Regions from separate parts of the Cobetia sp. MC34 genome, predicted to be linked through region 2. Evidence: riboswitches for the same ligand, from Rfam matches in the RefSeq annotation. Region 2 holds a riboswitch; the other holds the start of a gene.
The links. A riboswitch is a leader RNA that binds a small molecule or an ion and turns the genes downstream of it on or off. The one in region 2 is predicted to bind thiamine pyrophosphate.

Region 1 (15,743 bases), on a different contig from region 2:
TGCCATGAAGAGTGATGGCAAGAGAGGGTGTGAAGGGTATGGCATGACAGGTCATGTCACCCTCTGAACACAAGAGCCCCCTACGCATGCGCAGGGGGCTGAATGCGACTCATCTCATTGCGCAGTGCTGTCAAGAAGTTGTTACGCGCTGAGCTGGCACAGCGTATGTTCCGGCAGCAGTTGTTCTGCGGGACGCTGCTTTCCTTCTTGCTGAGTCGTCACCGGTGCCGTCGCCAGCAGGGCGATGCCACCCAGCACCACCATATGCTCGTCACCATCCGCGAACACCATGCGCTGGGCGTGGGCCGGGTAGTAGTGATATTGCAGCTTGGGATTGATGGGCAGTACCGCATGATGGCGCCCGGTCTGCGGTGCCATGCCGTAGGCCAGCATGCCCTCGCAGACCGCTTCCAGCGTTTCGCCAAGCTCTTCGGCATTGAAGCCGACATGGTGCAGGCGCGGCCCCATCACGGAGAGCCAGGCAGCCAGCGGGTTGGCCTCGAGCAGGCGCTCGAAGGTCGGCCAGTCCGGCATGTCCCACGGACGGCAGGGCGCGAGCAGGTTCTGTCCCTTGCAGTCATCACGATGACTCTGACTGATCAGGCGCTTGAGCAGGTCGCGGTGTATCGGCGGCAGGCTGTTGGCCTGCAGTTCCGCCAGCATGACGGCAGCGCCACCATCCGGGGGAAGCAGCAGATCGACCAGCAGGCCGCGGTCGGCCATGGCGTACTGTTTCACGCGGCGATAGCCCTGGTGATACAGGCTGGGTAACAGTTTCTCGCTTCTGAAAGGCCCCTGATTCAGCGTCAGGAACATCAGATATTCAGGGTTGATACTGTCTGGCCAGATATCCAGCGCCCCGATGTCGGGATGGCGATGGACGAAGTCCAGCCATAGCTGCTGTTGGAATTCCTTGCGTTGCATGATGCCTCCTTGGACGGCCCCTATGACCTCAGTGCTGGAGCGATTATAGGTAGTCGTGCAAAGGGGTATTCAACGCCATTATCCGTTTTTTCGCGTTTCTTGATCGGAGAGTAAAAATGCCAGTGCTGGTGGCGTATTGCGTGGTTCTCATGGTGTGGTCGACGACACCGCTGGCCATCTCGTGGAGCGCCTCGGGCTGGCTGCCTGCCTGGTCGGCGATGGGCAGAATGTTAATTGCCGCATGCCTCGGTTACCCATTGTTACGCATGATGGGGCTGAAAATGGACCTTTCGCGTGGGGCACTGCGCAGCTACTCGGCAGCCGCTCTGGGTATCTGGGGTGGCATGTACTTCGCCTACCTCTCTGCGGCCTGGTTACCAAGCGGTATCATGTCGTTACTGTTTGGACTGGCACCTTTGCTATCAGGGCTTTATGCACGCTGGTGGTTGAAAAGTGCTCCACTTGACAAGTTGCAGTGGATGGGGTTTGCGTTGGCATTGAGTGGACTGGCCGTCGCGGTCTCGGATTCCCTGGCGTTGCCGCCTGGCAGCTGGAAGGGAGTGCTGACCATGCTGCTGGCCGTCAATTGCTTCGCGGCCTCGGGGGTACTGGTGCAGCGCGAGCGGGCAGGACTGCATCCGCTGGTGCAGACGGAGGGTGCGCTGCTGGTCTCTCTGCCGCTCTATCTGGTGTGTGCGCTGATCGTCGATGGCGTGCCGCAGGCCCTGCCGGAGGGGCGCCCGATGGCGGCCATCCTCTACCTTGGCATCTTCGGCTCGCTGATCGGCTACCTGTGCTACTACTTCGTGCTGTCACGCCTGTCGGCCAGCACGGTGGCGCTGGCGACCTTGATCACCCCCATCTTCGCCATGAGCCTGGGCGCGGTGCTCAATGATGAGCTGGTCTCCAGCCGCGTGCTCGCCGGGGCCTTGCTGATCGTGATCGGGCTGTGCGCCTATCTGTTCGGCCCGCAGTGGCGGGCGCGCCTGACGTCCCGCCGCCTGTCGCAGGGCTGAGCAGGGCTCGGGCCGCTCGCCTTTCGAGGAAGCGGGTCTGCACGCAAGGTGTTGCCGAGTGCCCCAACGACAAGGGCCGCCCCTGCCGGGGCGGCCCTTGTGTCTTTTCAGGCGCCACGGAGCGCTCTGGCGAGTCGTGCGACGTCAGTCCTGATTGTTCTGGAACAGACGCTTGAGCTCTACCATGGCGGCCTGCTCGCTGTTGACGAGTGCTTTCTGGTCGTGACGGTGCTCGTAGTTCTGCTTGAGCATGTTGTCATCCATTTCCCGGAACGCACGCGCCACTTCCGCCGCGCGAGCACTGGGGTAGCCCATCGCCACCAACAATTCTCCGCCCATCTCCAGGCTGCTGGCATAGGTGTCACGAATCACGTGCTCCACGCCCAGTTCCATCAGCTCCCAGGCGTGGTGGCGGTTACGGGCACGCACGAACAGCTTCAGGTGCGGGAATTGATGGCGCACCATGCGCACGATGCCTGTCGAGGTCTCGGCATCATCGACCGCCACCAGCATGATCCTGGCCTGCTCGGCACCCGCTGCCCGCAGCAATTCGGCGCGGCTGGCATCGGCGTAGAAGATGCGCGACCCGAACTGACGCACGAACTCGACCTGGGTGATATTGGGGTCAAGCGCGGTGAAGTTGATGCCCTGGCTCTTGAGCATGCGCGCGCTGATCTGGCCGAAGCGGCCAAAGCCGGCGATCACCACCTGCGGCGTCTCCTCACCGAAGTCCTCATCATAGGGACGCTTGGCTTCGCTGGTGGCGCCGAGGTGGCGGGCATAGCGATAGAGGAAGGGCGTGGCAGCCATCGACAGGGTCACCGCACTGATCACCAGGCTGGTGAGGGTCTGATCGAAGATGCCGGCGGCCATGCCGGCGGTCAACAGCACGAAGTCGAACTCACCACCCTGTGACAGGACCGCGGCCAGCGGCAGGGCCTCGGCCATCTTGAGGCGTGCGACGCGTCCGACCAGCGTGATGACGATGACCTTGCCGAACATCAGCGCCAGCGTCAGCGCCAGCACGGTCAGCGGACGCTCCATCACCAGCGACACGTCGACCGACATGCCCACGGCCATGAAGAACAGCCCCAGCAGCAGCCCCTTGAAGGGCTCGATGTTGGCTTCCAGCTCATGGCGGTAGACGGTATCGGCCAGCAACACCCCGGCCAGGAAGGCGCCCAGGGCCATGGACAGGCCCACCCACTCCATCAGCAGCGCCGTACTGATCACCACGAACAAGGCCGCGGCGGTGAAGATCTCGTGGATCTCGCTGCGCGCGACCATCTTGAGCAGGCGCGGCACGACAAGGCGGCCGACGATGATGACCGCCGCGATCATGCCGATGCCCTTGGCGATGCCGATCCAGTTGGTGCCGGTGGAGGCATCGAAGTTGTCAGCGAACAGCGGCATCAGGGCCAGCAGCGGGATCACCGCCAGGTCCTGGAACAGCAGGATGGCGAAGGTCGACTGGCCGTGCGGCGTCGCCAGCTGCTGATTCTCGCTCAATACCTGCAGCGCGAAGGCGGTCGAGGACAGCGCCAGAATCAGGCCCAGCAACACGGCGGCGGGCAATTCCAGCCCCAGCCACAGGCCGACAGGGGTGAGCAGGGCGCCGCACAGCAGCATCTGGGCGCTGCCCAGGCCCGCAAGCTTGAGGCGCATGTCCCACAGGCGCTTGGGTTCCAGTTCCAGTCCGATCATGAACAGCAGCATGACGACCCCGAATTCGGCGAAGTGCAGCACTTCGCCAGGCTCCGAGATGAAGCCGATCAACGACGGACCCAGCAGTACCCCGATGGCCAGATAGCCCAGGATGGAGCCGAGGCCCAGACGCTGGAAAAGTGGCACGGCAACCACCGCGCACCCCAGCAGCACGGCGCCTTCCATCAACATGTTCATGTGCGTGTCCTTGTGCATACACGGGCGGAGAAGGCAGCGATTGTCGCTGGCCCCTCCTTTTGTCGCAAGCGGCAAGGTGCGCAAGACGCGACCTTGCGCACAGCGTTGTGGTGCGAGTAAGTGTCGTGACCAGGGGTGGGAGGCGGTGATGCAGGCACAAAAAAGCCCCCGCCAATGGCGAGGGCTTCAGCAGTGAAGCGGCTGATGGCGGCGATCAGGCCTGCGGCATCAGAGCTTCGTCCTGCACGTACTGGTTGAACTCGGTGAAGCCACCGATGTGGGTCTGATCGACGAAGATCTGCGGCACGGTCTCGACCGGCTTGCCGATGGTCTTTTCCATGTCGGCCTTGCTGATGCCTTCGGCATGGATGTCGATGTAGCGGAAGTCGAAATCATCGCGCTTGGCGGTGAGCTCTTCCGCGAGGTCCTTGGCGCGGACACAGAAAGGGCAACCCGGACGACCGAAAATGACTGCAAGCATGAGACTCTCCTAAGGTTCGTGACTCTCGTTCAGCCCGTAATGGGTGGGCCGAGAAAATGGCGCCGGCACTGCCGGTGAGTAATCGATGACCGCCATTGTGCTTGAGCCTGCCCGGGTTTGCCAATTGAGCCGTACTACCAAAGTCATTGTGGCAATCAATCACTGCCGTGCTGTGGACTAGCCCATCAGCAGCAGGTTGGCGCCAAAGCCACCGACGATCAACAGCGTGAACAGGATCAGCGCGAGCAGGAAAGGCTTCATGCCCAGTGAGCGCAGACGATCGATGCGAGTCTCGACGCCCAGGCCCGCCATGGCCATGGTCAGTGCCACGCTGCCGAGAGTAGAGAGGCTTGAGTGCACTGCCGCCGGGATCGCGCCGGTGCTGTTGATGCCAGCCATTGCGATGAACCCCAGCGCGAACCATGGAATCGTCATGCTGCCGCCGGTTTCGCGGTCATCGCCCTCGGCGCGGGCACGCATGGCCCACAGCTTCGGCAACAGCAGCAGGAAGGGTACCAGCATCATCACGCGCATCAACTTGACGATCAGCGCATTGGCCAAGGCGTCCGGGCCGACCGCTTCACCGGCGGCCACGACCTGAGCGACCTCGTGGATGGTGGAACCGATATAGATGCCGAACAGGCCTTCATGCATGCCGCTCAGCGGGTAGAGCAGCGGGTAGACCAGCATCGCCAGCGAGCCGAACAGCACCACCGTGGCGACGGCCATGGCGGTGGCCGCCGGGCGTGCCTTGATCATCGATTCGGTCGCCAGTACCGCCGCGGCGCCACAGATGGCGGAACCGGCACTGGTCAGCAGTGCGGTGTCGCGGTCCAGCCCCAGCCAGCGCGTGCCGATGTAGTAGCCGCTGCTCAGCACCGCGGTGATCACCAGCACATCGAGGAAGACGACGCTCCAGCCCAGGCCGAGAATCTGCTGCAGGGTGATGGAGAGGCCGAACAGGATGATGCCGAGACGCAGCAGCTTCTTGGTCGCGATATGCAGCCCCGGGGAGAGCGCCGCGGCGTGACGGCTGGTGATCGGCAGGTTGCCGACCACGATACCGCACAGCAGGGCGAAGACCAGCGGGCTGATGCCGGTGGAGGCCAGCGCCGGAATGGAATGCAGTGCCAGTCCCACCAGGGTCAGGCCGCCACACAGGGCGAGGCCCGGCAACATGCGGCGCAAGCGCTCGGCAGTGGCGGGGGGAGTCAGGGTCTGTGCGTCCATGAGTATTCTCCTTGAGGAAAGTGGCCTATCCCGTGCGGAACATGGCCTGTCTTGTTATGGGTCGTGCGCTGGCGTGGGGTGCACGGCTGTCATCGGCAAGGGCGCTTGAGTCTGCGTCGCTTGCTTAGTGTCTCTGGTTTGATGATTAGTCTATTCGGGAATATTATTCGGCAGTTAGTCGATTATTCTTTTATTACATACCGGAAAAACCGATATGCAGATCCACATCACGCTGCGCCAGTTGCAAGTGTTCGTGGCGGTGACCCGCCACGGCTCCGTCAGTGCCGCGGCGCGCGAGATCGGCCTGTCGCAATCGGCGGCGAGTCAGGGGCTATCCGAGCTTGAGCGTCATCTCGAGGTGCAGCTGTTCGAGCGTCTCGGCCGTCGCCTGGCCCTGAACGCCAATGGTCGCCGCCTGTTGGCGCGCGCCGAGCAATTGCTGGAACAGACCCACGCGCTGGAGCTGGAGGCGCGTGAGCCCGGCGTGGTGGATGGCAACCTGCGTGGTGAGCTGGAAATCGCCGCCAGTGCCACCATCGGCACCTGGTTGTTGCCGGGGCTGGCGGGGGCCTTCATGCGCGAACATCCGGGCACCGAGCTCAATCTGCGCCTGCGCAATACCCATCAGGTGGTGGAGGCGGTGCTCAACTATGACGCCGAGCTCGGCCTGATTGAGGGCGACTGTCATGCGCCGCGCCTGATGAGCCAGACCTGGCGCGAGGATGAGCTGGTAGTGGTGGCGCCGCCGAGCCATCCGCTGGCCGTGCGTGGCGTGGCGCTCAGCGACGAGGACCTCGCCACCGCCGACTGGATTCTGCGCGAGGGGGGCTCGGGCACGCGGGCGGTCTTCGAGCGTGCACTGCACGGGCGGATCGAGCGCCTCAAGGTGCGCATGGAGCTGGGCCAGCACGAAGCCATCAAGCAGGCCGTGTTCGCCGGGCTGGGGCTGGGGTGTCTGTCGCGGCTGTCAGTGGCGGCCGAGATCGCGCGTGGCGAGCTGGTGGTGCTGGCCACGCCCCAGCTCAACCTGAAGCGGCGCTTCTCGATGCTGTGGCACCCGGAGCGTTACCGCAGCCCGCTGTGGCAGGCGGTCAAGGTCTATCTGGAAGCCAGCCCGCGCTGAGCCGTCGAGGACGGAGCCGCCGCGCGCTTGATAGTTTGCTAACATAGGCGCTCCCCGCGAGCCGGCTGCCGCTGAGCCACGCCGCTGAGCCACGCCGCTGAGCCTGAGCTACTGCGCCTGAGCCACGGGGAGCGTAACGGTCTGTCTAGCGTCCATGGAGATGATGATGAGCACAACGGTCGAGCTTTATTACCACGAGAGCGATGCTCGTGATGGCGCCGAGGAACAGACAACGAGCCAGCAGGACGCGACGCCGCTGGTCATTCTTCACGGCCTGTTCGGCAGTGCCGACAACTGGCGTTCGCATATCAAGTCATGGTCGCGGACGCGCCGCGTGATCGCGGTGGATCTGCGCAACCACGGCCGCAGCCCGCACGTGGCCGGCATGAGCTACCCCGAGCAGGCCGCGGATGTCATCGCGCTGCTCGACCGCCTCGCCATCGAGCGCTGTGACCTGCTGGGCCACTCGATGGGCGGCAAGGTCGCCATGCAGGTCGCGCTCGAGGCGCCCGAGCGTCTGCGCAGCCTGTTGGTCGCCGATATCGCGCCGGTCGTCTATGGCCACGGGCATGACGATATCTTTGCCGCCTTCGAGGCGGTGCGTGACGCGCGCCCGGCCTCACGCAAGGAGGCCGACACGGTGATGGCGCAGCATGTCGATACCCCGGCCATTCGCCAGTTCCTCGCCACCAATCTGGTGCGTCTCGACGATGGCGCCATGGGCTGGCGCGTCGGGCTGGACCATATCGCGGCGGGCTACCCGCAGATCGTCGAGGCGCCGCACGGCCAGGGGCCGGTCGAGCTGCCGGCGCTGCTGCTGTGGGGCTCGCGCTCCAACTACGTGCAGGCCGAGGGCCTGGCGACGATGCGCGAACACTTCCCTGCGCTGGAAGATGACTCGCTGGAGGCCGGCCATTGGCTGCACGCCGAGCGTGCCAGCGAGTTCCAGCAGGCGGTGGTGACGTTCCTTGATCGCGTCGCACTCGCTTGAGTACGCCGAGCCGTCACTCCGAAAATTGTCAGCCGGCCGCGAGCGAGCGGGTCATCTCGCCGGTGACCACCCACGAGCGCCTGGTGGTGGCGCTGGTCACCCTGCTGCAGTTCGCCGTCATCATGGGCTTCACCATGGTGATGGCGCTGGGCCCCGACTTTGCCACCTCGCTGGGCATTCCGCTGGATCACCTTGGCTATATCGTCGGCAGTTATCCGCTGGCCGCCGCGGTGGGCACTCTGCTGTGGACGCGACACGCCGATCGCTTCGATCGCCGCTGGGCAGTGCTGGGCTTCCTGTTCGGCGCGGCGCTCTGTCACCTGATCGCCAGCTTCGCCACCGACTTCGAGACCCTGCTGGCGGCGCGCATGCTGGGCGGCCTGTTCGGCGGGCCGGCGGCGGCGACGGCGCTGGCCATCGTGATCGACGTGGTGCCGGGGGTACGCCGGGGGCGTGCCATGGGCCTGGTGATGGGCGCCTTCTCGGTGGCCTCGGTGCTGGGGCTGCCATTTGCGCTGTGGCTGTCGCAGGGCTTCGGCTGGCAGGCGCCATTTCGCGCCGTGGCGCTGTTGGCGCTGCTGGTGTGCGGGCTGCTGGCCTGGATACTGCCGCCTATCCGCGGCCATCTCGATAACCCCGAGACACGTCAGCGCAGCCGCAAGGGCACCACGATCCTGAACATCCTGGCCCAGCCCGACCATCGCCTGGGGCTGGCGCTGATCGCCACGGCGATGTTCAGCAACTTCCTGGTGATCCCCAACCTGGCAAGCTATCTGCTGTTCAATCTGGGCCTGCCGCGCGAGGATCTCGGCGGGCTCTACATGATCGGCGGCGGGCTGTCGCTGGTCGGCATGCAACTCACGGGGCGGCTGTGTGATCGCTATGGCTGTGTCTGGCCGGGCACCATCACCTGCTTGATGACGGCGCTGGTCGGCTGGGCCTTCCTGCTGCATTCGCCGGGACCGTCGCTGATCTGGATCGGCTTCGGCGCCTACATGCTGTTCTCGTCGGCGCGGCGTGTGACCCAGAATACGCTCAACAGCTTCATTCCCGCCGACCATGAGCGGGCAGCCTTCACCAGCACCCAGAGTGCCGTGCAGCATCTGAGTTCTGCCGCCGGCAGTTATGTGGGTGCCGGGCTGCTGGTCAGCACGCCGAGCGGCGCGCTGGAAGGCATGCCGCTGCTGGTCGCGGTGCTGATGATCGCGCTGGTGATCCAGCCGCTGCAGATCCTGTGGCTGTCGCGTCGCCTGGCACGCCGCTAGCGCTTGTCGAATAGGCACAAGACGGCGAGAGCGAGCCGGTCCTGAACCCAAAACGCCCTGTCGGAATCTCCGGCAGGGCGTTTTGCATGGGGCGCGCAAGTGCTCAGCGTTTCAAGAGCTCTGGGCGCTCAACGCCTCAGGGCGCGTTGACGTCGACGGCCAGATGGCTCAGCGACTGGCGCTTCTTGATCATGCCGCGCTCGAACAGGAAGTCCTCGAAGTCACGATAGCGGCCGGCATCCAGCGCGGCAGGACGCAGCGCGAAGCGCGGCAGGGTGGCGTACCAGGCTTCCTTGTTGAGCTCGGTATCCAGTGCCGGATCGGAGTCGCGGAACATCTCCCAGCCCTGGTCCGGGTGGTTGATGATCCAGGCAGTGGCTTCGCCGACGGCGGCGAGGAAGCCGGCGTACTGGGCCTGCTTGCGCTCGTAGCTGTCGCTGTTGGCGACGAAGATCAGCTCGTCATAGGTCGGCACGCCTTCTTCCTCGATGTAGAAGGCGCGGCCCTTGACGCCTTCCTGGGCCATCTGGACCAGCTCGAAGTTGCGGAAGGCGCCGGTGACGGCATCGACCTTGCGCGTCAGCAGTGACGGCGTCAGCGAGAAGTTGACGTTGGTCAGCGTGATGTCATCCAGCGTCAGGCCGCTGTGCTGCAGCATGGTGGAGAGCAGCACTTCCTCGACACCGCCGACCGAGTAGCCGACCCGCTTGCCCTTGAGGTCGGCGATCGACTGGATGTCGCTGTCGGCGCGCACCACCACCACATTCAGCGGCGTGGCGACCAGGGTGCCGATACGCACCAGCGGCAGGCCCTGATCGATCTGCAGGTGCAGCTGCGGCTGATAGCTGATGGCGATGTCGACGCGCTCGGCGGCGGCCAGCTTGGGCGGCACGCTCGGATCGGCGGGAGCGATCAGCTCGACATCAAGGCCGTGCTTCTTGAACAGGCCCAGCTCCTGCGCCAGCACCAGTGGGGCGTGGCCGGGGTTGGTGTACCAATCGAGCATGACCTTGAACTGCGTCAATGGCTGCTCGGCGGTAGCAGCGTCCTTGGCAGAGTCATTGGCAACGTCCTTCGAGTCAGCATCAGCGCTCTGTTCGTCGCTGGCGGCTGGCGAGGCATCCGCGGTCGGTTCAGCACCGTTCTTCGCCTGTTCGGCGGCGCCGGCGGTCGCTTCGACGGCTTCCTGGCTTGCCACCGGCGCGGAGGCGGCCGAGTCGCCGTTCACTCCGACTTCGGCCTGCTGAGCGACGATTTCCGGCGCTGACTGGGTGCTGGTGGCGGGTTCTGCGTCGGCGGCGTGGGCCGACATGGCGGTGGCTGGCAGGCTGCTCAGACACAGCGTGGTCAGCAGGGTGGCGAAGGCGGTGGACAGCAGTGAGGCTCGCGGTGAGCGTGTCGGCTGCGTTTTGCGCCGTGGCGCCGATGACGAAAGAGACATGGCGGAGTTCCTTGTGATCACAGGGTAGTGGTGCTGCCGTTCGTGGGCGGCAGTCGTCAGGCTCATGCAATTTGTGTCGAGCGTCGTTGCGTCTTTCGGTAACGCGATTTTGCGATCTTGCGGTCATGCGGTCATGCGGTCATGCAGTGTCTGCCCGGAGCCCTGAACGCCTCAGCTCAGGCGTGTCAGTCGGTCGCGGTGCCAGGGCATCAGGGCGCGCAGCAGCGCATCCAGCGAGAAATAGAGCAGCAGGGAGAAGGCGACCAGCACCAGCAGGGCGGCGAACATCAGGTCGATCTCCATGCGCGCGTTGGCGTTGAGCATCAGATAGCCCAGCCCCTGACTGGCACCGGCCCATTCCCCGATGACGGCGCCGATGGGGGCGGCGGTCGCGGCCATGCGAATGCCGGAGGCCAGTGCCGGCAGCGCGGCGGGCAACTGGATGTGGATCAGTCGGCGCCATGGACTGGCGCCCAGGGTATGGGCAAGATCCAGCCAGCCCTGCTGGGTCTGACGCAGGCCGTCGTAGCCGGTGGAGGCGACCGGGAAGTAGATGATCAGCGTCGCCATCACCACCTTGGACAGCATGTCATAGCCGAGCCACAGCACCAGTAGCGGCGCGATCGCGAACAGCGGTATCACCTGGCTGATCAGCAGCATCGGCAGCAGCGTGCGGCGCAGGCGGGGAATGAAGGCCAGCGCCAGCGCGGTGGCAAGGCCGAGCAGAATGCCCAGCACCAGCCCGGCCAGTATCTCGCTGATGGTGACGCCAGCGTGATGGGCCAGCAGCGGCGCCTTCTGGATCAGCACCTCGAGCACGGCCTGCGGCGTGGGCAGAATGTAGGGCGGTACGGCGGTGACGGCAATGATCAGCTGCCAAAGCCCCAGCAGGAGCAGCGCGCTGATGACGAGGTGACGCATGGCGTGCAGACGTTTCATGCGGCCTCCTCGCTATCACGCAGGCGGGCGATCAGTTGCGCCTGCGCCGGTGGCAGGGCCGGGTCATCCAGCGGCACCGGGCGTGCGGCGCCAAGCCCCGGCAGGCGTTCCAGCTCGGCGCCGTGGCCCGGGAGGCTCGACGGGCGCAGCACCAGCAGTTGATCGGCGAGGCGCAATGCCTCCAGCGGGTCATGGGTCACCATCAGGACGGTGCGGCCCTTGAGCAGGCGGCTGGCCAGATCGTGCAGCTCCAGACGGGTGATGGCATCCACCGCCGAGAACGGCTCGTCCATCATCACGACCGGCGCCTGCTGGTAGAGCGTGCGGGCGAGGGCGACGCGCTGGCGCTGACCGCCGGAGAGGGCGTCCGGCCAGGCCTGCTCACGGCCCTCAAGCCCGACCGCGGCCAGCAGTTCATGGGCAAGTTCGCGATTGCGCGGCCGCCGGCGCAGGTCATCGCCCAGCCACAGGTTGTCGATGACGCGCCGCCACGGCAGCAGCAGGTCCTGCTGCGCCATCCAGGCCACGCGGTCGGTCAGCGGCTGTCCGTCATCGGTGGCGAGGTCGAGCTGGTGGAGGTCTGACATCTCCAGACCGGCCAGCAGGCGCAGCAGCGAACTCTTGCCGCAGCCGGAGCGCCCCAGCAGTGCCGTCCAGCTACCGGCTTCCAGACGCGCGGAGATATCGCGGAACAGCGTGTGGCCGGCGTAATCGATTCGTGCGTTGTTGAGGGTGAGTCCCAGCGACACAGGCAATTCCGTGGTCAGGCGGCGTGCCGGCAGGAGGAAGCAGGTGACGCGCCGTGCAGGGCGCGCGTCGGGGATTCCCTCCGCCGGTATCAACCGGATCAGGTTCCAGGGGTTGTCGCGCGACGTATCGCTGCGGCTCTCAGCCCATCCTCGGGCACCCCCATCCAGGCCGACAGTGTAACGTCACTGTCTTGCCGGTGTCTTGTCCGACGCGGGTCAGGGGGCGGGTCAGGTGGGCGGGTCAGGTGGGCAGGGCAGAGGTGGCGTGCGAAACGGACTATGCCGATGTGCCACGCCTTGGGTATGCTGAGGATTACTGTAACAAGACGTGTAGCCCAAGGAGATCATCATGCCCGACACACCGGATCTCTCGACCTGTTCCAGTTATCCCGTTCCCCCACGGCGGCCGAGCACGGCTGAGGCCGTGGGCGAGCCGCGTCCCGTGCCCAGGGGCTGGCCCGAGGAGTCACTGACCCGACGGCTCTCGACCTATCTGGGCCAACCGCTCGAACCGCTGGCACTCGCCTGGCCGGATAGCGCCAACTGGCTATGGCGCCAGCGTGGCGGCACGCCCGGCCTCATCAAGCTGGCGCGCACCGGCCCAGACCATGACCCCTTCTGGCGCGCCATGCGCGGGGTCTTCGGCGCAGATCGCTGGGCGACGCCGGAGGGCCTGACGCGACTGGCGGGCGCCTTGCCCGCGCGTCTGCCGATTCCGCCACTGCCCCTGACCTTTCTGGGGCGTCTCGATGGCGCGCCCATCTGGCACCTGCCGTGGTCCAGCGGGCAGCCGAGTGATCTCAGCATCACCTTCTGTGAGCTGCTCGGCGACCAGCTCGGTCGCCTGCATCAGGATACGGTGTCGGGCTTCGGTCAGCCGCTGGCGCAGTCGATGCCGTTATTGCACTGGAATACCCGCGTCACGCGCTTTCTCGCCCATCACCCGCGTCGCGCGGAGCTTGGCACGCTGCTCAAGCGCACCTTCCCGGCACCGACTCGCGCGGTGTGGTGTCTGCCGGACATGCGCGCCGATCAATATCTGTGCGCCGCCACTGGCTGGGTATGGAGCGATTGGGAAGCGCTGGTGTGGGCGCCGATCGAGTTCGACTGGGCGCTGGTGGAGTTGCTGCTGGAAACGCCGGAGCAGCGTCAGGCCTTCATGAAGGGCTATTCGCGCCATGGGCGCATGATCGATCTCGATGGCCAGCGTGAGCTGTGTCGTGCGCTGTTGTGGGCGATGGAGGCCTTCGGTCCGCGGTCCTATGCTGAGCTTGCGGCAGCCCCTGCCTGGGTCTCGCCGCGCAGCCTGGCGTGAAATCCGCGTGCTGCACGCTGCAAGTACATGAAAGGTGTGAAATTTCTCTGCAGCCCCATCGCTAACATGGAATACTGTGGGTGAGTCGTCATGGACGTCACTCGAGATCTGATGTAGGGCTTGGCGGGGGAGCACTCGTGGTAGAGAACCTGAATTATTATTTCTTGCTGGCAGGCACGCTGATCGCCTTGAGCGTGTTGGCCAGCCGCGTCTCGGCGCGTCTTGGCATGCCGCTGCTACTGCTGTTCCTCGGCCTTGGCATGCTGGCGGGTGAAGATGGCGTACTGGGCATCCAGTTCGACGACGCCTCATCCGCTTACATGATCGGTAACCTGGCGCTGGCGCTCATCCTGCTCGATGGCGGCCTGCGCACGCGGCTGTCCACGTTTCGTGCTGGCCTGAAACCGGCACTGGTGCTGGCCACCGTCGGGGTCTTCATGACCAGCGGCCTGGTGGGCCTTCTGGCCATGTGGCTGTTTGATCTCACCCTGATCGAAGGCCTGCTGGTCGGGGCCATCGTCGGCTCCACCGATGCCGCGGCGGTCTTCTCGCTGCTGGGCGGTCAGGGCGTTCACCTCAATGAGCGTGTCGGTGCGACGCTGGAAATCGAGTCCGGCACCAACGACCCGATGGCGATCTTCCTGACCATCACGCTGGCCGAGATCCTGACCGGTCAGCTCTCCGGTGTCGCGTCGGGCATCATGAGCTTCCTGCTGCAGTTCGGTGTCGGCGCCGCCATGGGCATCGCCGGCGGCTGGCTGATCGCCCGTCTGATGCGCTATCTGGACCTCGCGCCCGGCCTCTATTCGCTGCTGGCACTGGCGCTGGGCCTGAGCCTGTTCGCCACCACCAACGAGATGGGCGGCAGCGGTTTCCTCGCCATCTATCTGTGCGGCCTGATGATCGGCAATCACCCCGGCCGGCATCTGGAGCACATCCTGCCGGTGCATGATGGTCTGGCGCATCTCTCGCAGATCGTGCTGTTCCTGATGCTGGGCCTTTTGGTTTCGCCCTCGACCATGCTGCAGTTCGCGCTGCCGGCCGCCATCCTCAGCGTGGCGCTGATTCTGGTGGTGCGCCCGCTGGCGGTCATCCTGTGTCTCAAGCCGTTCTTCCGCTTCCGCTGGCGCGAGCTGTGGTTCATAAGCTGGGTCGGGCTGCGAGGGGCGGTGCCGATCGTGCTGGCGATCTTCCCGGTGATCACCGGGGTCGAGAATGCCGGTCTCTACTTCAATGTCGCCTTCTTCGTGGTCATCATCTCGCTGCTGGTGCAGGGCTCGTCGCTGGCGCCGATGGCGCGCAAGCTGCGGGTGGTGGTGCCGCCGGGCGCACAGCCCAGTCGCCGCAATCTGCTCGGCATCATGCCGGTCAATGACTACGAAATGCTGGTCTATCGCGTCGACAACACGGCGCTGGAAGGCGTGGCGCTGCGCATGCTGCGCTTCCCGTCGGGGGCCAAGGTCGGGGCGCTGTTCCGCAACAAGGTGCTGATCCACCCCAAGGGCAGCACCTGTCTGCATCAGCAGGATGTGTTGTGCGTGGTGGGGCGCTCGTGTGATGTGCCGAGTCTCAACCGCATGTTCAATGGCGAGAGTCTTCAGCACGAGCAACGCGCCTTCTTCGGGACCTTCACGCTGGAAGGCGATGCCAACATGCAGGATATCGCCGATGTCTACGGCTTGACGCTCTCCCAGGGCGAGCACCACCTGACCATCGCCGAGTTCATCACCCGTCGAGTCGGTGGGGTGCCGGTGGTCGGCGACGATGTCGACTGGCATGGCATCCACTGGGTGGTGAACGAGGTGGAAGGCAATCGCATCACCAAGGTCGGCCTGCGACTGCACTGAGCCTGAATCTGTGTCAGGGCCTGAGCCTGCGCTTCACACACTACGACGCCCCCCATTGCACTGCGTGTAATGGGGGGGGCGTCGTGTTTGGACTCATCAATATCGTATTCTGTTGATGTCAGGCCAATTTGTCCGTGACAGCGCCTGGCCACCGATTGTGGCCAGCGACAAGGAGGTGACTACATGGCCAGCCCACATCCTCATCTCGCGGGCTTTCTGCGACGATTCGAGCAATTCCCGCCCGGGCTCACGGCGGATGAGAAGACCTTTCATGCCACCTTCAACATGGTCTACGTGCTGGCGGTCAGCTGCCATCTGCTCTACGCCATCCTGCTGCTGTGGCTGTGCGAGATGGGCATTCTGGCGCTGAATCTGGCGATGCTGATCGTCGATCTGGTCTGTCTGCAGCTGCACCGTGCTCGCCGTGAAGCCCTGGCGGCCACGCTGATGGCGCTGGGCACCTGCGCGCAGATCAGCTTCTCGTTGCGCTATTTCGGCTCTGAGGCCGGCTTCGACTACT
Region 2 (15,743 bases):
AAGCTGCGGTGCGGCCAGCGCCGCCAGTGGTTGGCATCCTGCCCATCTGGTAGTGCGAGACGCCGACGGCCGCTTGCTGGCGGGGCTGCTGCGCTATCTCAAGCTGCACTCGCGTGGCGAATATGTGTTCGACCAGCAGTGGGCGGAGGCCCTGGAGCAGGCCGGTGGGCGCTATTATCCCAAGCAGTTGACTGCCGTGCCGTTCACTCCCAGCGATGGCCCACGCCTTGTCACCTCGTCGCAGTTGGCATCGCCCGCAGCCCGGCGTGCCTTGCTTGAGTGGTTGTGGCCGCATCTCAAGGCCGGCATCGCACCCGCGGCTGAGCCGGGTAGCGCGCTGCGTCGTTATGAGCACAGCGGGTTTCATCTGCTGTTTGTCTCGGCAGACGAGCGGCAAGACTGGCAGGCGGCGATTCCGGAGCTGATTTCGCGTCCCGGGATGCAATATCACTGGCAGTCACGCGGTGAGCCGGACTTTGCCACCTGGCTTGAGAGTCTGCGCTCCAAACGGCGCAAGGAGATCCGTCGCGAGCGGCGCAAGGTCGCCGAGCAAGGCTTCACGCTGGCCAGGCTCGAGGGAGCACGGATTGGCTCTGACGATATCGAGGCCTTCTACCGCTGCTACTGCATGACCTATCTCGAGCGCGGCCAGCGCCCTTATCTGCCACTCGATTTCTTCCAGCAGCTCAGGCGCAGCATGCCCGAGCGATTGCTGCTGGTGCAGGCGCGAGATGAGCAGGGCGCGCCGGTGGCGGCAGCCTTGTGTCTGATCGGCAGTGATTGCCTGTATGGTCGTTGGTGGGGCAGCGAAGTGCATGCCGACTGTCTGCACTTCGAGGTCTGCTATTACCAGGGGCTCGAATTCTGCCTGCAGCGAGGGCTCAAGCGCTTCGATCCCGGCACCCAGGGAGAGCACAAGATCAGTCGCGGTTTCGCGGCGTATGCCACCGGGTCGCTGCATTGGCTGATGCATCCCGGGCTTCAGGAGGCGGTGGCAGAGGCGGTCGAGAAGGAGGCACGTTGGATCAGCAAGGCGCGTCAGCAGGTGACGGCAATGCTGCCCTACCGGGAGCCCGCGCCCAAGACAGCGCAGGAGCGATGACCCTCAGTCTCTGTTACTACTATCCGCTATCCGCTGGCGGATTCTCCCGCGGAGTCAGAGGCAAGAAAGATTGCGAATAGAGCACTACACTGAGTTATATATATGAATGCTCTAATCCAGAGGCGCCCATGCTGATCAAGGACTGCGATTCACGGGAATACGACCTGCTGGTGCTCGAGGTGCTGGCGCAGGATGCTGCGCTTGCCGCACCCGAGCGCCACAAGGTGCTGGAGGCCCTGCGTGCGATACGTGCCCGTCAGGCGCGTCGCCGTGCACTGGCAAGCCAGCTGGATGCCTTGTTGGGGACGCGGGATGATTGGGTCGTGCTGCATGATGTGCGCCTGGCGCAGGCAGAGGGCGTGATCGAGATCGATCACCTGCTGATCAACAGCCTCATGCAGGTCTGGGTGCTGGATGCTTCCTGTTTTGATCTGACGCTCTCGATCACTCCCTTCGGTGAGTTGTTGGCCCATGGCGGACGAGTCGCGCAGGGCGGCGAGACACCCTCAGGCGAAGATGGCGTCATGGCATATGCCGTGACGCCGTGTCCCTTGCAGACGATCACTGAGCGTAGCCGCGCCATCGTGCAATGGCTGGAGGCCTCCTCGTTGTTGCCTGTGCGCCTGGGGATGACGCTGCAGCCGCAATTACGCTATCGCATCGTGGTGGCTGATGCGGCTCAGGTCAGTCGGCCGCCGGAAGATATCGTGGACAGTCGTGCGCTGCTGTCCTTCGCGCGCCTCAAGCGTCAGTGCCTGCAGGTGAGCGGCAAGACCGCTTACGTGACACGGCTGCGCAGTTTTACCCACCGCCTCGATCAGCGCCGCCTGCGCCAGCTGGGGCGCGCCATCGCGACCCAGCATGTGGCCCCCAATACGGATTGGGTGGCGGAGCTGGGCCTGGCCGCCGGCACGCGCGCGACGGAGGGCGACGCTGCCACTCAGGTATCCCCGCTGGCCTATCTATGGCAACCGCCGCTATCGCCTGAAGAGCTGGCGCGGGCCTCAGGCGAAAGCGCTGCCGTGGCGGCAGAGTCTGATGACATGGAAGGGGCGTCGGATGACACGACGCTGGCGGTCCAGCGTGGCGTGACATCTACGGCTGCCCTGAAACGGCAGTGCGGTTTTGGGGGCCGAGGGCTGCAGGCCGCGCACTGGCAGCCCGGGCACCAGACTCTGGATCAGGATAGCCGAGAAGGCCCCGCGAGCCCGCAGGCGGCAGGCGAGCAGCCGGGGGCTGCGGCCGACAATCAGCAGGGCGCGTCTTCCGCCCCGTCGCAGGATGAGGAAGGCTTGCCGCGCTGCCAGGGCTGTCGGCGGTGGCTTTCCACCCAGAGTGTCGACTTCTGTCGCCAGGCAGATCAGGCACGCGCGCTGGGCGGGCGTCTGCTCTGCAAACGCTGTCGCGACGCCTCATGCCAGTGAGGCAGCAGCACGGCGCTCTCCTCAAGTTCAGCCTTTCAGCTTCAGGCTTCTGTTCCAGCACTTTGGCCCAGTCTGGCGTTCCAGGGCGTGGTGAAGGGCGTGTCGGGAGCCCAGGGCGTCAATTTTCTTTTCGACTTCTGATTGTTTTTCTCCAGTGTAATCAGGCAACTGCATCAACCATGGCGTACAGATCAGTCGTTGCGATGTTTTTGATGTTGCAGTGCAACAAAGACTGTCTTATGCTGCGTTGCAGCGAGGATGGAACCTGGTCGATAGCACTATCTGACCGCGACGGCTTGATAGTGACGGCTTGATAATGATGGCTCGGTCACTACGGTGCACCAGCCCGGTTCAGTCCTGATAACCGAACGGAGCAACGCTCCGGTTCATTTCAGCGTGATGCCAATACCCTGGAGGGTGCCTACATGTTCAATGCCAACTTCGAGAAGTCCGCTCAGCAGTTCGACGATATGTTCCTGTCTCCGCTGCGTGCGTTCAGCGCTCTGAGCATCGATTACAGCGAGAAGCTGATCGGCGCACAGATGGAACTGACCAAGTCCTATGCTGATGCTTCCCTGACCCAGGCGCGTTCCATGCTCGAGATCAAGGACAGCGAAGGTCTGAAGAACTTCGTCAAGGAGCAGCAGGAAACCGTGAAGACTCTGGGCGAGAAGCTGCAGAACGACACCCAGAAAGTGGTCGAGCTGAACCAGGAATACGCCAAGAAAGGTCAGGAACTGGCAGAAAGCAACGCCAAGTCCGCCTCCGAGGCCATGCAGAAAGTCGCCAAGTAAGCGACTGCTGCCGACGCTCTCAGGCGAGCGTCCCCAACGCCCATCCGGTCTTCCGGGTGGGCGTTCGCGTGTCTGGAGTACTGAATCTGATTACTCGTTGCTGGAGGGGGAAGCGTTGGCACCATCCCCTTGAGCGTTAAGGCAATGATGACGGTGTGCGGGTAAGGTCGCAGGGAGCGCGCTGTCGCTGTCAGTCGGCGTTATCAGTCTCGTCATGAGGCAGTGCTATCAGGGCATGTCACCGCAAGTGACGGTCATGGATGATCGAGCAAGGCTCCCCGGCGGCATATGCCGGGAGGTATCAACACAAGGAGTGTGTGATGAATTCTGTCAGTGCGGCATTGGCAGCGTTAATGGATGCGGTCTCGGGCTTGAGTGGGCAATTCGGTGAGGGTGTCGCCTCGCATCTGACGACGACAGCAGGGCTTCAGCGCGAGCATGTCGAGACCCGCTATCAAGGGCAGGTGATCGATTTCGATACCCTGCATTGGCGTGTTCTCAATGACTCGGTGTGTGCCAGAAAGCGCCAGAATGCCATGGCCCATACCCGTTGCAGTCAGGCAGCCAGCGAGATGTTTGCCTCGACGTGCCGGGAAATGACCAGCAACCCTCCGACTATGCCTTCGCAACGTTACAACAGTACGCGGCGCATGGCATGCAATGCCGCGGTCAGTTACCGGCCCAGTGTCGGCAACATCCAGTGGGCGGAAACCTCCGCTGCCGATGACTTGGCCGAGGCGGAATGCAACGCTGCCACGGCGGCACTGCTCGGCAGCAATGATCTCGATGCTATCCAGTATCAGCGGCGGGTCTGTGCAGGACGCTAGCGGCGAGCGCTGCCTTGGGCCACAATGACCTGCCACGCCGCCGGTGATTGCCGACGGCATTTATTCGATCAGTGACAGGTGATAGACATGGCACAGGCCACAGCGCGTCATATTCTCGTTTCCAGCGAAGAACAGTGTGCAGCTCTCAAGACCGAAATCGAGAACGGCCGCGATTTCGCTGATGCCGCTCGCGAGCACTCCTCCTGCCCGTCCGGCCGCAGTGGCGGCGACCTGGGCGCCTTCGGCCCGGGCATGATGGTCAAAGAATTCGACGAAGTCGTGTTCAGCGCCCCGATCAACACCGTGCAGGGCCCGGTGAAGACCCAGTTCGGTTATCACCTGCTGGAAGTCACCAGCCGCACGTGAGCCTTCTGTCACGCTCATGAGATGTCATGAGCCCCTGGCAGGATGTGACGAAAACGCCCCGACCATCACTGGTCGGGGCGTTTTTTGTGGCTTAGAAAGTCAGCTTTCCTGTGCGTCAGGCGCTTGCCTAGACCTCCTGATAGAGCTGGCTGCCTTCACGCTTGAACTTGTCGGCCTGCTCCTGCATGCCGGCCATCACGCTGTCGGCATCGCCGGTCAGGCCATGCTCATTGGCGTAATCACGCACTTCCTGGGTGATCTTCATCGAGCAGAACTTCGGCCCGCACATGGAGCAGAAGTGGGCGACCTTGGCCGAGTCCTTGGGCAGCGTCTCGTCGTGGAAGCTGCGCGCGGTGTCCGGGTCCAGGCCCAGATTGAACTGGTCTTCCCAGCGGAACTCGAAGCGCGCCTTGGAGAGCGCATTGTCACGGCGTTGCGCGCCCGGGTGGCCCTTGGCCAGATCGGCGGCATGCGCGGCGATCTTGTAGGTGATGATGCCGGTCTTGACGTCGTCCTTGTTGGGCAGGCCCAGGTGCTCCTTGGGGGTCACGTAGCAGAGCATGGCGCAGCCGAACCAGCCGATCATCGCGGCGCCGATGCCGGAGGTGATGTGGTCGTAGCCCGGGGCGATGTCGGTGGTCAGCGGGCCGAGGGTGTAGAAGGGCGCCTCGTCACACTCGCTGAGCTGCTTGTCCATGTTTTCCTTGATCAGGTGCATCGGCACGTGACCCGGGCCTTCGATCATGACCTGGACATCGTGCTGCCAGGCGATCTTCGTCAGCTCGCCGAGCGTCTCGAGCTCACCGAACTGGGCGGCGTCATTGGCATCGGCCACGGAGCCCGGGCGCAGGCCATCGCCCAGTGACAGGCTGATGTCGTAGGCCTTGCAGATCTCGCAGATGTCCTCGAAGTGGCGATAGAGGAAGCTTTCCTCGTGATGCGCCAGACACCACTTGGCCATGATCGAGCCGCCGCGCGAGACGATGCCGGTCACGCGGCTGGCGGTCAGCGGCACATAGCGCAGCAGGACGCCGGCGTGGATGGTGAAGTAGTCGACGCCTTGCTCGGCCTGCTCGATCAGCGTGTCGCGGAAGATCTCCCAGTCGAGGTTCTCGGCCACGCCATCGACCTTCTCCAGCGCCTGATAGATCGGCACCGTGCCGATGGGCACGGGAGAATTGCGCAGAATCCATTCACGGGTCTCGTGGATGTTGGCGCCGGTCGAGAGGTCCATCACGGTGTCGGAACCCCAGCGGATCGCCCAGGTCATCTTGTCGACCTCTTCCTCGATGGAGGAGGTGACCGCCGAGTTGCCCAGGTTGCCGTTGACCTTCACCAGGAAGTTGCGGCCGATGATCATCGGCTCGCTTTCCGGGTGATTGATGTTGGCGGGAATGATGGCGCGGCCGCGTGCGACTTCCTCACGCACGAATTCGGCGGTGATCTCGTCGGGCAGGTTGGCGCCGAAGCTGTGGCCTGGGTGCTGATGGCCCAGAATGCTCTCGACGGATTCGCTGCCCTGATATTCCTCACGCAGCGCGATACGTCGCTGATTCTCGCGAATCGCGATGTATTCCATCTCCGGGGTGATGATGCCCTGGCGCGCATAGTGCAGCTGGGTGACATTCTTGCCCGGCAGGGCACGACGCGGGCGATGGTCCAGCTCGAAGCGCAGTGACGACAGGCGCAGGTCGGCCTGGCGCACGCGGCCATATTCACTGCTCAGCTGATTGAGCTGTTCGGTATCACCGCGCTCCTCGATCCACTGCTCGCGCAGCGGCGCCAGACCCCGGCGGATATCGATCTCGACCGCCGGATCGGTATAGGGGCCGGAGGTATCGTAGACGACGATAGGCGGGTTCTCTTCCAGGCCGCTGGAGGTCTGGGTCGGCGAGCAGCCGATCTCGCGCATGGGCACGCGGATGTCCGAGCGGGAGCCTTCGATATAGATCTTGCGCGAGCCGCTCAGCGGCGCGATGGCGGCGGCGTCGACCTGTGCTTCGCTGGCGAGGTGGCGGCTGCCATCCTTGCGACCGGCACGCGCGCGTACCTTGGGGGCAGACTCAGGCTGCGAGGCGAGAGGTGACTCGGCGGCGTTGGTGGCTTGCGGGTCTTGTGTCGTCGGGGCAGAGCTCATGCAGGTCTCCTCAAAGGGCGACGTCACGGCTGACGTCATCATGGGAAGACCGTGCGCAGGGAGAGGATGGTCGTCGCCGACTCCTTGCCAGCAGGTGGCCCGGGAGCGAGGCGGCCGCGCGCAGCGGCTGGCCATCAGCTTGATTCCTACGCCGGTCCTAACCGGTTCAGGTTCCACGGGACCCCTTGCTGGCAAGCTCGCGCGTCAGGGCGGCGAAGCATGCATGCAGGATCTCAGCCGGTTCCACCGGCACCCCGTCAAGCGTGTGCAGATTTCAATGCGAGAGGGTGTTGCCCGAAGCGTCAGGCTTGCCACGGGGAGCATTCTCGCATCCAGGCTCTGTTGGCCTGTCAGTCGTGCCATCCATGGGGATGGCGCCATCCCGAGCGGCTCATGGCGAGCGCCGGGACGTCAGTCTGTCATGACTCAAGCGCGATCGAGGCCCATCTGCCAGAAGTCGATCTCGAGTCGCGTGGCGTCCCGGAAGACATCGACCAGTTCACCCAATCGACGCTCCGAGACCTCCGAGAGTCGTGCATCCAGCCATTCGCGCTCGGCTTCGACGGCTTCCTTGAAGTCATCGCTTGAGTACATCGCGATCCAGTCCGCGTATGGGTTGTTCTCGATCTCGGTGGTGTCCTGATCGAGCAGCCACTCGGCGATCTCGCCGTAGCCGATCAGGCAGGGCGCGAGCGCCACGTGCAGATCGAGCAGGTCGCCGCGCTGGCCGCAATCGAGCACGTAACGGGTATAGGCCAGGGTGGCGCGGGATTCCGGCAGCTCGCTCAGGTCATCCTCGCTGATGCCCCACTCGCTGCAGTAGCCGATATGCAGATCGAGCTCGGTATTGAGGATGGTGTCGAGACTGGCCGTGGCCTGACGCAGCTCCGCGAGGGTGCGGCTCTTGTAGGCGGCCAGCGCCCAGGCACGCGCGAAGTGGATCAGGAACAGGTAGTCCTGCTGCAGGTAATGGCGGAAGGACTCCTCCGGCAGACGACCTTCGCCCAGCTGGCGAACGAAGTCGTGCTCGAGATAGTCACGCCATTCCTCGGCGCAGGCACTGGTCAGGTCGTTGAAACTAGGCATGACGCATCCCTCGGTGAGCGTGCTGACGACCCGTGATGTGGCGGCAGGTCTCTGGCGCAAGCGTGGCCAGTACCGGAACAGGAGCAGGGGAAAAGCGGGGGAGGTGCCGACAGTCACCGTGAGAAAGTGGTGACGATATCGAGTGGCATCGCTTCGCGCTTGATCCCTACGCCGGTACTAGCCGGATCAGGTTCGGCGGGATCGTCATTCACGCAAGGACATCGCCTGCGCATGACATCTCAGCCGGTCTTACCGGCACCCCGTCAAGCTGTGACATATGAGTCACGATGCATCGAGTGTAACAGCCCTGCGGCGCAGAAGAAGGGCAGTGTGAGCAAAAATGCATACGACTTTGGGAGGCATGCCGAACGTGTGAAGAGCCTCAAGCGGGCTTATAAAGAGCCTCAGACGGGCTTGTGATGAGCCTCAAGCGGGTTTGTAGAAAGCCGTGAGCGGGTTCATGGAAAGTCTCAAGCGGCAAGGTCGGCCATGAGCGCCGGCAGGTGGCGCGACAGGCGCGCAAGGTCACGCGGCTCATCGACATCCCAGCTGGTCGGCAGGCAAGCGGCCGTTCTCCCGGCCCGTGCCAGCAACGCCAGGGTGTCCCGGCAGACATGGGCATGACTCCAGCGGGGCAGCAGAAAGGCTTGCGGGCAGGGCGCCTTGAGGCCGATCAAGCCATAGCCGCCATCGTCGGTGGGCTGCAGCACCGCGTCGTGAGTGCGCAGTCTGTGGGCTGCCTCGCGCAGGCGCTGGCTGTCCAGTGCCGGCAGGTCGGAGCCCATCAGCAATACCGGCCCCTCGGGCAGATGTCGGGCCATGGCCCGGGACATTCGCTCACCGAGCTCCCCCTGCGGCTGTACCTCGAAGGTGAGGTCGGCAGAGGCATCGACAACGCTTCGCAGCCGGGCTTCCAGCGCTGCCCGCAGAGCCGCCTGTTCAGGTGCCTGACTCGACGGCTCGGCAGCGGGCGTCAGCATCACCACGACCTTGCCGAGGCGCGCGGCGCAGGCGTGGTCAACGATATGGCTCAGCATCCGCGCATAGAGTCGAGCTGCGCCCTCGGGGCCGAGTGCGGGGATCAGGCGTGTCTTGCAGTGGCCGGCGATGGGCAGGCGACCGAAGATGATGAGAGTCGGGTGCACCTCTGACGCGACATCAGCGGTGGGCAAGGTAGGCAACGCCGTATCACGCATGGGGCATACCGCGCTGCTCACAGGCCTGCGCCGCGGCGCGATAGCCGTAGAGGCGTGCCAGACGTGCAGGGGAGACGCCACACCAGGCCGCCAGCCGCAGCCCCCACATCTTGGCGATGGTGCGCCAGACGCCGTGGGTCTCCCAGCGTCGACCGCTGGTCGTGACGCGCGCCGTCAGGTTCATTGGCGGGGTCAGATGCTTGAGCTGGGCACTCAGCCAGATATCTTCCATCAGCGGCATGTCGGCAAAGCCGCCGATGGCCTCGAAGGTCGAGCGCTGCACGAACTGGGTCTGGTCGCCCGTGCTGATGCTGGTCAGCCGCGAGCGCAGATTCATCATGGCGGCGATCATCGGTAACCACGGCGACTCGCCCTTGATGCTGACATCGAAGCGGCCCCAGTCGCTGCGGCGATGCGTCGTGATGGCCTCCTTGAGCAATGCCAGCGCATTGTCGGGCAAGTCGGTATCGGCATGCAGAAACAGCAGCCATTCTCCGCGTGCACGCGCGGCGCCGGCATTCATCTGGCGTGCCCGGCCCGGCTCACTGCTCAGCACGTCATCACACAGCGGTCGGGCCAGTGTGGGGGTGCCATCCGTCGAGCCGCCATCCACCACGATCACTTCACAGTCCCCGCCCGCGCGCAGGCGACTCAGGGCAATCAGGGTTTGCACGATGCCGGCTGCCTCGTCATGCACCGGCATCACGATGCTCAGCCAGGGAGCGCGCGTCAGGTGCGTGCATGTGCTCGACAGGGAGTCCCGGTTGGCGGGCGTCCGTGATGCTGGGGGTGGCTGCTGGTTCATGGCGGCAGGCTCCGACGATGGCGTATTCGTTGGATCATACGCAGGAGTTCGTAGGCTGGATGCACGAGCGAGATACGCTCTCTCAGCGCGTCATCGTTCAATAAACGCTTGGCGTCGACCCAGTGTCGCTCCATGGCCACACAATGCCTAGCTGGCCATTGGGTGCACGCGAGGGCACAGGACTACATTTCTGTAATTTGAAGGCGGGGCATGCAAGGCAGGTTTTCAGAATCTTTAGCAGGCAAGCGCTGCATTCATCGGCCCTATTTATAGGCCCTGTCCATAGGCCCTAACCATAGGCCCTCTGCCAAGCAGCTCCTGGAAAGAGAGCCTGAAGAGAGTGCTTGGACAAGAGGGCTTGGAGAGAGCGCGTGACTAAGGGCCAGGGCCTCGTTTCTCAAAAGCCCGTTCTGCTGAAGGTCAGGCCATCAATCGAAGGTGAGGCGATAGAGGCCAGCCGCGCCACTATCCGAGGTGAAGTACAGGCTGCCATCAGGGCCGAACAGGACATCGAGCGGGCGAATCCAGCGCTGACCGCTGCTGCTGTCCTGCAGACCGGTCAGTACCGGCACCAGGCGTGCTTCAGTGTCTGGCGTCGCCAGCTTGAGGCCCAGCAGGCGAGGCTCACGGCGACTGGCCGGGTCGCCCGCGGCGTTGCCGGAGGACGCCGTGCCCCAGCTGCCGTGGACTGCCACCACGACATCCATGTCTGCAGCCAATGGGTGCTCTGGCGGTACCACCGCGATTCCCATCGGTGCACTGCGAGCGGGGATCTCGGCCAGTGGCGCTGCAATCTCGTCACGCTCGCGCGGTGAATCGCTCGTGATGCAGTCATCCGCCTGCCAGTTGCCATCGATCCACTGATACCAGGGCATGCCATGGAAGCTGCCTTCGCGGGCAGCAACCACCAGCTCGCGAGGTTGCTCATAGCCCCAGTGGTCGGGCCCGTTGTTGGTGGCCAGCAGGCGCGGCTCACCTTCCCTACCTGGCTGCCAGGCGAGGCCTACCGGGTTGCGCAGCCCGCTGGCCCAGGGCTGCCAGTGCGGCGCATCGCCGGATTCCTCAAGGCGCAGCACGCCACCGCGGCGTTCACTGAAGGAGTAGCCCTGCTCGCTGCCTGCAAGGTATTGATTCGAGCAATTGCCCTGGATGCCCAGCGCTAGATAGAGGCCACCATCAGGCCCGAGACTCAAGGTGCGCGAGTTGTGGCCACCGCCGCCGGGCAGGGCGATCAGCTCACGAAAGTCATCGCGGGTGAGAGACTCGCCGGGTGAATAGTCGGCGACCAGCAAGGCGGCGGTGGTCGCGACATAGAGCTTGTCGACGCGCACCACCAACGAGTGAGGATAGCCCGACAGTTCGACCAGCGTCTTCACGGCAGAGAGGTTGCCGTCCGGCGTCAGCTGAGCGCGATAGACACGCTCGGCCCGCGAGCCGATCAGCAGTTCGCCAGCATCAGTGAGGTGCAGCATGCGTGGACTGTCGAGCGAGGCCAGCCGCTCGAGCGTGGCGCCCTCAGGCAGCTTGAGCGCAGGGGCATCGCTGGGCACTTGCTGAGCGCTCACCAGCGACAGTGAGGAAGCGGCATTTGTCTCTGCCTGGGCTGGCAGAGACAATGCGAGACAGGCCGCCGCGGCACTTGCGACCAGGCGTGTCGCCACACTTGTTGCCAACCTTGTCGCCAAGCCTGTCACCAGACTTGCCGGCAGGCATGTCGATACTGCCCGGGACAGGGAGGGGCGCCGGGGCGATGCGCTTGTGAGGTGAGCGGCGTGAGTCTCGATCGGCATCCTTGCCTCCTGTCATTGAGCCATGCGCATTCAGTCTGGGAGCTGATGGCTTGATCCGCCAGTGTTGCCCTCAGCCGCGCTTGCTGGCCTTGCGGCGATGCTTGAAATAGCGGCGCCAGCCCTTGAGCGAGAAGAAGGAGTAGGTGCGCGCATAGAAGCGGGATTCCTGCCAGCCCGGTTGTTGCTCCATTTCCTGCGGGCTCTTGCGCCAGCGCTTGTATTCCCACTGATACTGGGCCGGCGCCAAGGCGATCGCCGCTTCCACCGAGGCATTCACCCCGCGTGCCGAGGCGACTTCCTCTTCGCAATAGACACCCTCATCCGCGGCGAGGAAGTGGATGGCGAAGCCATGGCCATCTTCCAGACGCTGGGCGACACCGGTGACGACGCGCGCATCGGTTCTCGCCACCAGCTTGGGCAGCAGGGTAGCGGTATAGGCGGGGCGGCCATAGAAGTCGGCGAAGACGCCGCTGCCACGGCCCGGCTCCTGATCCGGCAGTATGCCGATCGCTTCGGCGCGCTTGAGTGCCTTGAGCAAGGCAGCGACGCCACGCGAGTTGGTGGGCACCAGGCTCGCGCCCATGCGCTCACGGCCATTGCGGATGATCGGGTCGAGGCGCTCGAACTTGGGTGGCTCGTACATGGCGGTGAACGGGAAGTGGCTGGAGAGCCAGAAATTGAGCACTTCCCAGTTGCCGAAGTGCGGCGCCAGCACGATGACGCCGCGCCCCTCGGCGCGGGCCTCGTCGAGCAGGTTGCGGCCGTGGACCTCGAGAATCGAATCGCGCACGGCGTCTTCATCGCCCAGCCACACCTTGCCCAGTTCCAGCATGGTGGCGGTGGAATGCGCGAGGCTGTCGCTTGCCAGACGCGCGCGCGCCTGCCTGTCGAGCTGCGGGAAGGCCTGGCCCAGATTCTGGCGCGTGACCCGGCGCTCGCGGGGGTTGCACAGCTGCACCACACGCGCCAACGGGCGCGCCAGCCACCAGAGCTGGCGGGTGCTGAGCCCGGACAGTCGTTGCCACAGACAGGCCACGGAATTGGCCTTGAGAGGAGTCAGGCGCTGTTCCATGGCCTGTTCGAACCGCTTGAGAGTCTTGTCCATCGTCACACGTGAAGTTCCGGTGGTCTGGCGTGAAAGATCGCGCCTGTCTGACGCGAAGGCAGGCGCCGTGACATCGTCAGGTGTCGCGGTGCCGCACTCGAATGATGCTCATTGTGCCAGAGGGGGGCGGTGCCTGCAGGCTCCATCGTGGCAGGCGCAAGACACTGGCGCGGGGTATCATTCAGCACTCAGACAGTCGCCACCTTCGATACGTTCACCTGCTGCGGAATTGCCCGTGCTGCCGCGGTGTCGCGCGTGGCGCCGAGTCGTCACCGCCAGCCGTGTGGTGACGTCGACCCTCATCGCCAGTGTCCCTTGCCGCGGAGCCCTGATGTCAGCCCCTGATTCCCTCGTTCTCTATCCGCCTGCGGATACTGTCTGCCCGCTGTGTGAGGCGTCCCAGAGCCAGCATGTACTGCACCTGGTACAGCGACGCAGGCCGTGCCCCGACACCGGTCAGCGACCGCCCGCCGACGAGCGCGATTACCTGCGCTGCCCGGAATGTCATCTGCTGTATCTGGCGCCGTCCCAGCGCCTGGATGCCAGGGCGGAGCAGGATATCTACGACCAGCACGAGAATGACCCGGCAGACCCGCGTTATCGAAGCTTCCTGGCCAAGCTCTTCACGCCGATGTGCGAGCGGCTCGCGGCTGGTGCCAGCGGGCTCGATTTCGGCTGTGGGCCGGGGCCTGCCCTGGCGCAGATGTTCGAGGAGGCGGGCCATCCGATGGCGCTGCACGACCTCTACTATCATCCGAACCCGGCAGCGCTCACCCGCCAGCATGACTTCATCGTCAGCACCGAGGTGATCGAGCATCTCTACGCGCCGGGCGAGGTCTTCCGCCAGTGGTTACGCTGTCTCAAGCCCGGCGGCCTGTTGGGGGTGATGACGCAGCCCGCCTCGGATGACCCGGAGGCGCTCAGGCGCTGGCACTACCTGCGTGATCCGACGCATGTGTGCCTGTTCAGCCCAGCGACCTTTGCCTGGCTTGCGCGCACGCACGGACTCGAGCTTGAGCAGGTCGCCAACGACATCGTCATCTTCCGCGTGCCACAACCGGTCTAACAAGAGCGCGGAGCAGGGCGTGGGACAGGCCGCGGGACAGGGCGCGAGTACAGGGCATGGATAGGGCGCAGGAAAGCGCGCAGCGACACCCAAGACGATATTGTCGCCAAATGACGCAAAAAGGCTTGGATTTGGCGCGGACTGTCACTATATTGCCCGCGCCTTGACGTATTCTCGCAGGGCAAATTCCCCCTCCCGACGATATCCGCACCTTGCGGCATTGGCTGATCGCTGACTGGCGGCCGGCCGAGGATCTGGTCATGCCCCGTCATCTGCTGTTGATGTCCCTTGCGCCCCTGCTCGGCCTTGCCTTGCTGGGGATCGGTAACGCCATGCTGACCTCGCTGGTCCCGTTGCGGCTGTCTGCCGCCGGCGTCTCGAGCGAGGCGATCGGCCTGATCAGCTCGGCCTACTATCTGGGCCTCGGGCTCGGCGCGCTGGTCAACGACCGCCTGCTGCTGCGCATCGGCCATATCCGCGCCTATGCCGGCTTCGCCTCGCTGGTGGCGGTCGCGGCACTGGCCATGGGGCTGGGCGATCACCCGGTGGTGTGGTTCCTGCTGCGCATGATGATCGGCTGGTCGCTGGTCGGGGTGTATCTGGTCATCGAGAGCTGGCTGCTGAGCGCCGCCGATCCCGCCGTGCGCGGGCGTCTGCTGGCGCTTTACATGATCGTGCTCTACGGCGCGGGTGTGCTCGGTCAGCTGCTGCTGGGCGTGACCGCCATGCTGAGCCTCGAGGCGGCCTTCATGCTGGTGGCGATGCTGGCGGCGGCCTCGGTATTGCCGCTGGTGCTGCTGCCGCGTGTCTCGCCGCTGATCGAACAGTCCGAGCCCCTGAGCCCGTGGCGCCTGATTCGCATCACGCCGACGGGCGTGTTCGGCTGTCTGGCCTCGGGACTGGTGGTGGCGGTCATCTACAGCCTGCTGCCTCTGGCACTGGGCGATGGCGGCACCCTGAGCACCGCGGAGATCGGTCAGCGCATGGCGCTGGTGATTCTCGGCGGCATGCTGCTGCAGTACCCCATCGGCCGCTGGTCTGACAGCCACGATCGCCAGCAGGTGCTGATCATTCTGTCGATCGCCATCGTCGGCTTCGCCGCCTTGCTGATGGGGCCGGCGCGCGAGGGTATCGCCCAGCTGACGGTACTGTTCCTGCTTGGCGGCGCTGCCTTCACCCTCTATCCGGTGGCGGTCAGCCACGCCGCCGATCGTGCGCCCGCCGGTGCCCTGGTGCGCATGAGTCAGGGCCTGCTGTTGATCAACGCGGTGGGGTCGACTCTGTCACCGCCGGCGGTATCGCTGCCGATGGCCGAAATGGGCGCGATGCCCGGCATGGCGCTGAGTCTGGCGGTGATGGGTGGCGGCATGCTGCTCTTCTTCGTCTGGCGACGAGTGATGCGTCCGGCGCCGCAGCCGTTGGCACCCTTCGAGACCCATGCCCCGCAGACACCGCTGGGCACCGAGCTTGCGGTCGGGCCTGAATTGGTCGAGGCCGCCGAGGAGCACCTGCGAGACGCCGAGGCCGATGACCCGCTGGTCGAGGTCACGCGTGAGCTGGTCGCTGACATGCCGGAGCTGATCACGGATGCCTCGCTGGACAGCCTCGAGGAGATCGAGGTCAAGGAGGAGCAGGCGCTGCATGACGAGCAGGCCTTGAATGACGAGCAATCATTGCAGGACGCGCAGCAGCAGGTGCTGCCACGCGATGACGCGGCGCTGGCGCGCGACTGAGGGCCGCTGGCGCGGCGCTGTCCAGACCTGTCTGGCCGGGCCTCCCCGCCCCGGAGTCAGCGTGCGGGATCGACCAGATTGCCCTGTGAGCTGTTGCGCCGGAACCAGCCGGTGACACTGGCGCGCGCCTGATGCGTCGGCAATACCTCATGGGGGATCTGCTCGGAGAGGAAGCACACGAAGGTGCCGGCCTCGGGGGTGACGCGTGCCATTTCGCGGCTGTCATCCTCGGGGTTGTAGAGCACGATCTCGCCGCCGCCATCGCGCGGCCAGTCCTCATTGAGATAGAGCACGCTGGAGATCAGGCGATTG

Region 1: another riboswitch for thiamine pyrophosphate. It lies ahead of IZU87_RS09240 (ABC transporter ATP-binding protein); the one in region 2 lies ahead of tenA (thiaminase II).

What each region holds. Positions count from the first base shown of each region.
Region 1 is NZ_JADPPY010000013.1:64,601-80,343, forward strand. It holds gene IZU87_RS09190 (VOC family protein) at 142-924, opposite strand; gene IZU87_RS09195 (DMT family transporter) at 1,041-1,940, shown strand; gene IZU87_RS09200 (monovalent cation:proton antiporter-2 (CPA2) family protein) at 2,085-3,842, opposite strand; gene IZU87_RS09205 (GrxA family glutaredoxin) at 4,057-4,323, opposite strand; gene IZU87_RS09210 (YeiH family protein) at 4,501-5,553, opposite strand; gene IZU87_RS09215 (LysR substrate-binding domain-containing protein) at 5,768-6,676, shown strand; gene IZU87_RS09220 (alpha/beta fold hydrolase) at 6,843-7,667, shown strand; gene IZU87_RS09225 (MFS transporter) at 7,664-8,932, shown strand; gene IZU87_RS09230 (ABC transporter substrate-binding protein) at 9,069-10,373, opposite strand; gene IZU87_RS09235 (ABC transporter permease) at 10,545-11,312, opposite strand; gene IZU87_RS09240 (ABC transporter ATP-binding protein) at 11,309-12,061, opposite strand; TPP riboswitch at 12,120-12,233, opposite strand; gene IZU87_RS09245 (phosphotransferase family protein) at 12,411-13,376, shown strand; gene IZU87_RS09250 (potassium/proton antiporter) at 13,514-15,223, shown strand; gene IZU87_RS09255 (GGDEF domain-containing protein) at 15,407-15,743, shown strand, end outside.
Region 2 is NZ_JADPPY010000011.1:94,329-110,071, reverse strand. It holds gene IZU87_RS08335 (GNAT family N-acetyltransferase) at 1-1,102, shown strand, start outside; gene IZU87_RS08330 (nuclease-related domain-containing protein) at 1,231-2,526, shown strand; gene IZU87_RS08325 (phasin family protein) at 2,952-3,320, shown strand; gene IZU87_RS08320 (hypothetical protein) at 3,641-4,147, shown strand; gene IZU87_RS08315 (peptidylprolyl isomerase) at 4,235-4,513, shown strand; gene thiC (phosphomethylpyrimidine synthase ThiC) at 4,641-6,650, opposite strand; TPP riboswitch at 6,777-6,917, opposite strand; gene tenA (thiaminase II) at 7,077-7,736, opposite strand; TPP riboswitch at 7,883-8,009, opposite strand; gene IZU87_RS08300 (TIGR04282 family arsenosugar biosynthesis glycosyltransferase) at 8,207-8,932, opposite strand; gene IZU87_RS08295 (TIGR04283 family arsenosugar biosynthesis glycosyltransferase) at 8,925-9,635, opposite strand; gene IZU87_RS08290 (PQQ-dependent sugar dehydrogenase) at 10,166-11,398, opposite strand; gene IZU87_RS08285 (lysophospholipid acyltransferase family protein) at 11,598-12,632, opposite strand; gene IZU87_RS08280 (class I SAM-dependent methyltransferase) at 12,964-13,698, shown strand; gene IZU87_RS08275 (MFS transporter) at 13,959-15,431, shown strand; gene IZU87_RS08270 (2OG-Fe(II) oxygenase) at 15,488-15,743, opposite strand, start outside.